Linked DNA regions of Pseudorhizobium banfieldiae. The main gene of each other region encodes a partner of the protein of the gene in region 2 in a complex. Links are inferred from orthologs where the notes say so. Each region holds a gene or a part of one and is shown on either strand. Other genes may lie near its edges. The genes, in order: NT26_RS05350 and dnaG.

What was found.
Region 1: the proteins of dnaG (region 2) and NT26_RS05350 are in contact, whole or in part, in a crystal structure (PDB 2R6A), measured with the Geobacillus stearothermophilus proteins. The link is inferred for Pseudorhizobium banfieldiae from one-to-one orthologs. Residues at the interface, in WP_049624496.1 of Geobacillus stearothermophilus: Lys456, Leu457, Leu458, Pro459, Ala460, Asn463, Ala464, Leu467, Leu535, Leu536, Ile537, Ala538, Gln544, Glu545, Asp548, Tyr549, His552; in WP_033016901.1 of Geobacillus stearothermophilus: Ser13, Glu15, Ala16, Gln18, Glu91, Leu92, Asp94, Ala95, Val96, Pro97, Thr98, Ala99, Ala100, Asn101, Tyr104, Tyr105, Ile108.

Annotation. Positions count from the first base shown.
Region 1 is NZ_FO082820.1:1,111,114-1,114,450, forward strand. Bases 258-3,081 are described here. They hold NT26_RS05350 (replicative DNA helicase), read right to left. Parts: upstream 2,509-3,081; coding sequence 1,006-2,508; downstream 258-1,005. Other genes in these bases: NT26_RS05340 (AzlC family ABC transporter permease), read left to right, coding at 258-687; NT26_RS05345 (AzlD family protein), read left to right, coding at 684-986; NT26_RS05355 (TRAP transporter permease), read right to left, coding at 2,724-3,081. In the rest of the region: more of NT26_RS05340, read left to right, coding at 1-257; more of NT26_RS05355, read right to left, coding at 3,082-3,337. UniProt on the Escherichia coli protein: The main replicative DNA helicase, it participates in initiation and elongation during chromosome replication. Travels ahead of the DNA replisome, separating dsDNA into templates for DNA synthesis.
Region 2 is NZ_FO082820.1:2,228,160-2,231,060, reverse strand. It holds dnaG (DNA primase), read left to right. Parts: upstream 1-402; coding sequence 403-2,400; downstream 2,401-2,901. Other genes in the region: rpoD (RNA polymerase sigma factor RpoD), read left to right, coding at 2,827-2,901; NT26_RS10910 (GatB/YqeY domain-containing protein), read left to right, coding at 1-249. UniProt on the Escherichia coli protein: RNA polymerase that catalyzes the synthesis of short RNA molecules used as primers for DNA polymerase during DNA replication.

The DNA.
Region 1 (3,337 bases), 1.1 Mb from region 2 along the record:
CGGGCAGAGTTCTTTGCCGGGGCGCGCGCCATCCTTCCCCTCCTGGTCGCCGTTGTCCCGGTCGGTGCCGTGTTCGGCGCGGCGGCGGTAACCAAGGGATTGACCGTCGCCGAGGCGGTCCTGATGAGCGCCATGGTCTTCGCCGGTGGGTCGCAGTTCGTCGCCATGGACATCTGGACCCATCCAGCGAGCTGGACCGGAATCAGTTCTGCAGCCCTCCTGGTCAATCTCCGTCACGTGCTGATGGGGGCGTCCCTCGCAGGCAAGATGCGGCGGTTCACCCGTCTCCAGACCGCAGCGGCAATGCCCTTTCTTGCGGACGAGCTCTGGGCGATCTCGGAGATGCGGGCCACAACGTCGGAAGGCCTGACGCCGGCGTGGTACGCGGGGATCGTCGCGCCCTTTTACGCGGCCTGGATCGTCTCGACGCTCGCAGGCGCCGTTCTTGGCAGCGTTGTGGGGGATCCCGCCGTCGTGGGTCTGGATTTCGCGTTTCCTGCCGTCTTTCTCGTTCTCATTCTTGGATTCTGGAAGGGCCCCAGCACCGCTGCCGTCATCATAGCAAGCGCCATAGCGGCACTTCTCACAAGACAAGCGACCGAAGGTGTCTGGTACATCCTGGCCGGCGCCACAGCCGGACTTCTCTGCGCGGCATTTGCCGGTGCCAAGGAGAGGGTCCCTGAATGACCATCGCGGCCCCCACCTTCGCGGTCATCGTCGCAATGGCTGTTGCGACACTCCTGACGAGGTACGGCGGCCTCGTTCTTGTCCGGTTCGTAACGCCGCAGGGCAGGGCGAAGCGGATGCTGGAGGCGATCCCGCCAGCTGTGCTGACCGCGGTGGTCGTCCCGACCGCTCTCGCGACCGGCATTGCCGAAACAGCCGGTTGCGCCGTGACCATTCTGGCGGCACTTCGCCTGTCGCTGCTGCCGAGCGTCCTGATCGGGATGGCCGGCGTGGCGGTCTTGCGTGCGGCGGGGCTCTGATCCCGCCGCAAGCAAGACGTCAGTGCTCTTCGTACTGGGTGAAGCTCGGGTCGGCGAGATCCGCGAAGCGCGTATATTCCGACTGGAAGGCGAGCTTGACGGTGCCGGTGGGACCATGGCGCTGCTTGGCGATGATCACGTCAGCCGTGCCCTTCACCTTGTCCATATGCGCTTCCCATTCCGGATATTTGGGATCGTGCGGATCCCGCGGCTCCATGTTCTTGACGTAGTATTCCTCGCGGAACACGAAGAGCACCACGTCGGCGTCCTGCTCGATCGAGCCCGATTCGCGAAGGTCCGAGAGCTGCGGGCGCTTGTCCTCGCGGCTTTCCACCTGACGAGACAGCTGCGAGAGCGCGATGATCGGCACGTTCAATTCCTTGCCGAGTGCCTTGAGGCCCGTGGTGATCTGGGTGATCTCCTGCACGCGGTTGTCGCCGCCCTTGCCGGAGCCGGTCATGAGCTGGATATAGTCGACCACCAGGCAGTCGAGGCCGCGCTGCCGCTTCAGGCGACGCGCACGAGCGGAAAGCTGGGCGATCGAGATACCACCCGTCTGGTCGATGAAGAGGGGGACCTTTTGCATCATCTGGCTGCAGGCAACGAGCTTCTCGAAGTCAGCTTCGGTGATGTCGCCGCGGCGGATCTTGGAGGAGGAGACTTCCGTCTGCTCCGAGATGATACGGGTCGCCAGCTGTTCGGCGGACATTTCGAGCGAATAGAAGCCGACGACGCCGCCATTCCTCGCCTTGAAGCTGCCGTCGGCCTGCACCTCCGGCTCGTAGGCGGCGGCGATGTTGTAGGCGATATTGGTGGCTAGCGAGGTCTTGCCCATGCCCGGACGTCCGGCAAGCACGATCAAGTCGGACCGCTGCAGGCCGCCCATCTTCCCGTCCAGCGACATGATGCCGGTCGAGATACCCGAAAGATGCCCGTCGCGTTCGAAGGCGGCGCCTGCCATGTCGATCGCCTGGGCGACGGCGTCGTTGAAGGACTGGAAACCGCCGTCGTAGCGGCCCGTTTCGGCCAATTCGAACAGCCGCCGCTCCGTATCCTCGATCTGTGTCTGCGGCGGCATGTCGAGCGGCGCGTCATAGGCGATGTTGACCATGTCCTCGCCGATGGTGATCAGCGCGCGGCGAAGCGCCAGATCGTAGATCGCGCGGCCATAATCCTCGGCGTTGATGATCGATACGGCCTCGGCCGCCAGACGGGCGAGGTACTGAGCCACCGTCAGGTCGCCGACCCGCTCGTCGGCCGGCAGGAAGGTCTTGATGGTGACGGGGTTCGCCGTCTTGCCCATGCGGATGATGTCGCCGGCAACCTCGAAGATCTTCCGGTGCAGCGGCTCATAGAGATGCACCGGCTTCAGGAAGTCGGACACCCGGTAATAGGCATCGTTGTTGACGAGGATGGCGCCAAGCAGCGCCTGCTCCGCCTCGATATTGTTGGGAGCTTCCCGGTAGTGGGGCTCGGCGTCCTTGTTGCTGAGCGCCGTCAGCTTGCGTGCTGCGTCCTGCATGGCATCCATTCAATGTCTTCGGGTTCGGCGCGATCATACAGAAGATTGCGGCGGAGCAAGGGGCGGCCGGCGAACTAATCAACGCCATAGCCGATCTCCACAGCCTGCGTCCGCCTGTGGAAAAATAACGCGCCGAACCTAACAAGATGATTTGACCGTGGCAGATCGGTCGACGTCTACCACGCGCTACAGATGATACGTCGCTGGTTGATCTGCTACAAGGCGACTGCTCCGGTTCGATAACCGGAGATTTGCCGGAGCAGCACCGGCATGATCAGCGCCACCCCAATGAGCGAAGACGTCAGTTCCGGCGCGACGAGGAGGATGGCGGCAACGATCAGCAGCACGTTCTCCCAGGCCTTTGTTCGGACCAGCATGAAGCCGGAGAGGGCGGCGCCGAGGCAGGTTATGCCGAGCGTGCAGCCGATGAAGGCCACCAGGAAATTGCCCCAGGTGAAGTCCGCGGTCACCAGCAGCAGCGAGGGCGAAAAGACGAACACGAACGGCACAAGGACCTTGCCGAGACCGAGGCGGAAGGCCGTGTTGCCCGTTCTGAAGGGATCGGCACCGGCCATGCCGGCCGCCGCATAGGCCGCCAGTGCGACCGGCGGGGTAATGTCGGCCAGCACTCCGTAATAGAAGACGAAGAAATGCGCGACGATAGGCTCGACGCCCAGCATCCCGAGGGTCGGGGCCGCGATGGTCGCCATGATGATGTAATTCGCCGTCGTCGGAATTCCGCAGCCCATCAGGATGCAGACGATCCCCGTCATGATCAGGGTGAACAGCAACGTCAGCGCCTGCGGCCCGAACAGGTCGACGGGCAGGA
Region 2 (2,901 bases):
ATCTACGAGGAAGCTGGCCGCGCCGAGCTTGCGACGCAGGAGCGCGAGGAAATCGGCGTCATCAAGAGCTTCATGCCGGAGCAACTGCCGGAGGAGAAAGTCCGTCAGCTCTGCCAGTCCGTCATCAGCGAGACAGGTGCCCAGGGCCTGCGGGACATGGGCAAGTGCATGAACGCGCTGAAGGAGAAGTACCCCGGCCAGATGGACTTCGCCAAGGCGTCCGGCATGGTCAAGGACATGCTGAAGTAACACGGCCGCCGATAGCGGTCGGAGGGGCGGGGTCTCGAAGGCTCCGCCCTTTCTGTTTCCGTGCGCCGGGACTGTGGATAGCGTGTATGTTTCCTTAGACGATGGATAGATGAAGCCGCAGGCACTATAGGAACAGTCTGCCTTGAGGTAACGATGCGCTTCTCTAATAGTTTTCTTGACGAAATCCGCGACCGGGTGCCGATATCGGCGGTCGTCGGGCGTCGCGTGACGTGGGATCGTAAGAAGACCAATATCTCGCGCGGCGACTACTGGGCGTGCTGCCCCTTCCACGGTGAAAAAAGCCCGAGCTTCCACTGCGAGGATCGCAAGGGCCGCTACCATTGCTTCGGCTGCGGCGTTTCCGGCGATCATTTCCGCTTCCTGACCGAGCTGGAGGGGATGAGCTTTCCGGAGGCCGTCCAGCAGATTGCCGACATGGCGGGTATCGCCCTGCCTCAGCCCGATCCGCAGGCAGAGCGGCGGGAAAAGGAGCGTATGTCGCTCCTCGACGTCATGGAGATGGCGACGCGCTTCTTCCAGGACCAGTTGCAGACTGCGGCCGGCGCCAAGGCGCGCGCCTATCTGCGCGACCGCGGGCTGACCGGCAGGACGATCGAGACGTTTCGTCTGGGCTACGCTCCCGAGAGCCGGAACGCGCTCAAGGAGCACCTCGCCGGCAAGGGTGTGTCGAAGGAGCAGATCGAGGCTTGCGGGCTCGTCGTGCACGGGGAGGGGATTGCAGTCTCCTACGACCGGTTCCGCGACCGCATCATGTTCCCGATCCTGTCGGCGCGGGAGAAGGTGATCGCCTTCGGAGGCCGCGCCATGGCGCCCGATGCGCCGGCGAAATATCTCAACTCCAACGAGACGGAGCTCTTCCACAAGGGGCAGGTGCTCTACAATTTCGCCCGGGCCCGGCGCGCCGCACAGGGACGGGCCGGGGAGCGCGACAGCACGACGATCATTGCCGTGGAAGGCTATATGGACGTCATCGCGCTCCACCAGGCGGGCGTGGAAAACGCGGTGGCGCCTCTCGGCACGGCCTTGACCGAGAACCAGCTCGACCTGCTGTGGCGGATGTCGCCGGAGCCGGTGCTGTGCTTCGACGGCGACGGCGCCGGCATGCGGGCAGCCAATCGCGCAGCCGATCTTGCGCTGCCATTCCTCAAGCCTGGCCGCTCCGTCCGCTTCGCACTCCTGCCGGAAGGCAAGGATCCCGACGATCTCGTCCGCCATGAGGGGCGGGCACCTTTCGATCGGGTGCTCGCGGAGGCTCGGCCGCTGGCCGAAATGATCTGGATGCGTGAAACGGCAGGTGCCAGTTTCGACACGCCGGAAAAGCGCGCCGAGCTTGAGGCGCGGTTGAAGCAGGTCGTGTCGGTGATCGCCGACGAGAATGTCCGTCGCCATTACCAGCAGGACGTCCGCGAGCGGTTGAATGCCTTTTTCCAGTCGGCGGGACGGGGAGGCGACCGGCGCCAGAATCTCCAGTCGAGGGGTGGCAGGCAGGGTCAGGATCGCGGACAGGCGCCGCAAGGCCCAAGGGCCGCGGGACGCGGTGTCGCCGTGTCAGACCGGTTGGCGCGATCCGGTCTCGTCCGCGGTCACCGCGACCTGCCGGCATTGCGCGAGAGCGTGCTGGCGCTGACCGTTGTCAACCATCCGGAACTCCTCCTGCAGGACTACGATGAAATCGCCGGCATCGAGTTCGAGAACCGCGACCTGCAACGCTTCTGGTCCTGCCTCCTGACGGTGGTGGCGAAGGCCGGGGCGCGGCTGGAGCGTGAGAACCTAAGGGAGCAGTTGGAGGAGAACGGCTTCGAAGCGCTTTTGAAGGTGATGAACCAGCAGATCCGCAATGCACGCCTGTGGACGGCGACCGAGGAGGCTGACCTGCATGATGTCGTGCAGGCCTACCGCCAGGCCTTTGCCCTGCATTCCCGCAACAAGGAGCTGCGGTGGCAGAAGATCGAACTGGAGCGGGAACTTGCGGAAGCCGGTTCGGATGAGGTCGAGCGAGGGTCGGCGCTGATCAGGGCTCTTTCGGAGGTCCAGCTGGAGATTGCACGGCTTGAGAACCAGGAGGCGATTATCGATGGGTTCGGCGTCATGTCGGGGCGGGTGAAAGGCCCCGCCGTCAGTCATGGCTGAAGCGAATCAGGAGTTCGAGGAAAGCCTGTGGGTGTAGTAGCGGTCGTTAAGGGCTAGAGGGCGGTGGATGCCCTTGTCATTCTGCGACCACTGACTACATATCGGGCGAAACGTGTGCGCGTAGACCTCGAAGCCCAAGAGACAGACGGTTTTTCCACTTTTCCTAGGCTGATCGCCTCAGAAAAGCTTGACGGAGCGTTAATTTGTGGGAATCACCACAGCAGGCAGAAAAGGTGGAGTGGGTCAAGCACACCGGGCCACGAGCGGCGATGCGTGGACCAGCGGTCTCGGTAGTTGACGTCCGCCTCGGTGGTAATCCGGAATTAAAGGTCATTCCGTACGTGTTGAACAGTGATTCGCGGCTGAGGACTTGATCCCAGCCGGCGGCCACCGCGGCGAGGTGGCGTTCAGGGAAAGCGAAAATTCATGGCAACCAAAGTCAAAGAGAACGAAGAAGCGGAAACCGAGCGCGAAGGTACGCAGGATGGACCGCTTCTCGAT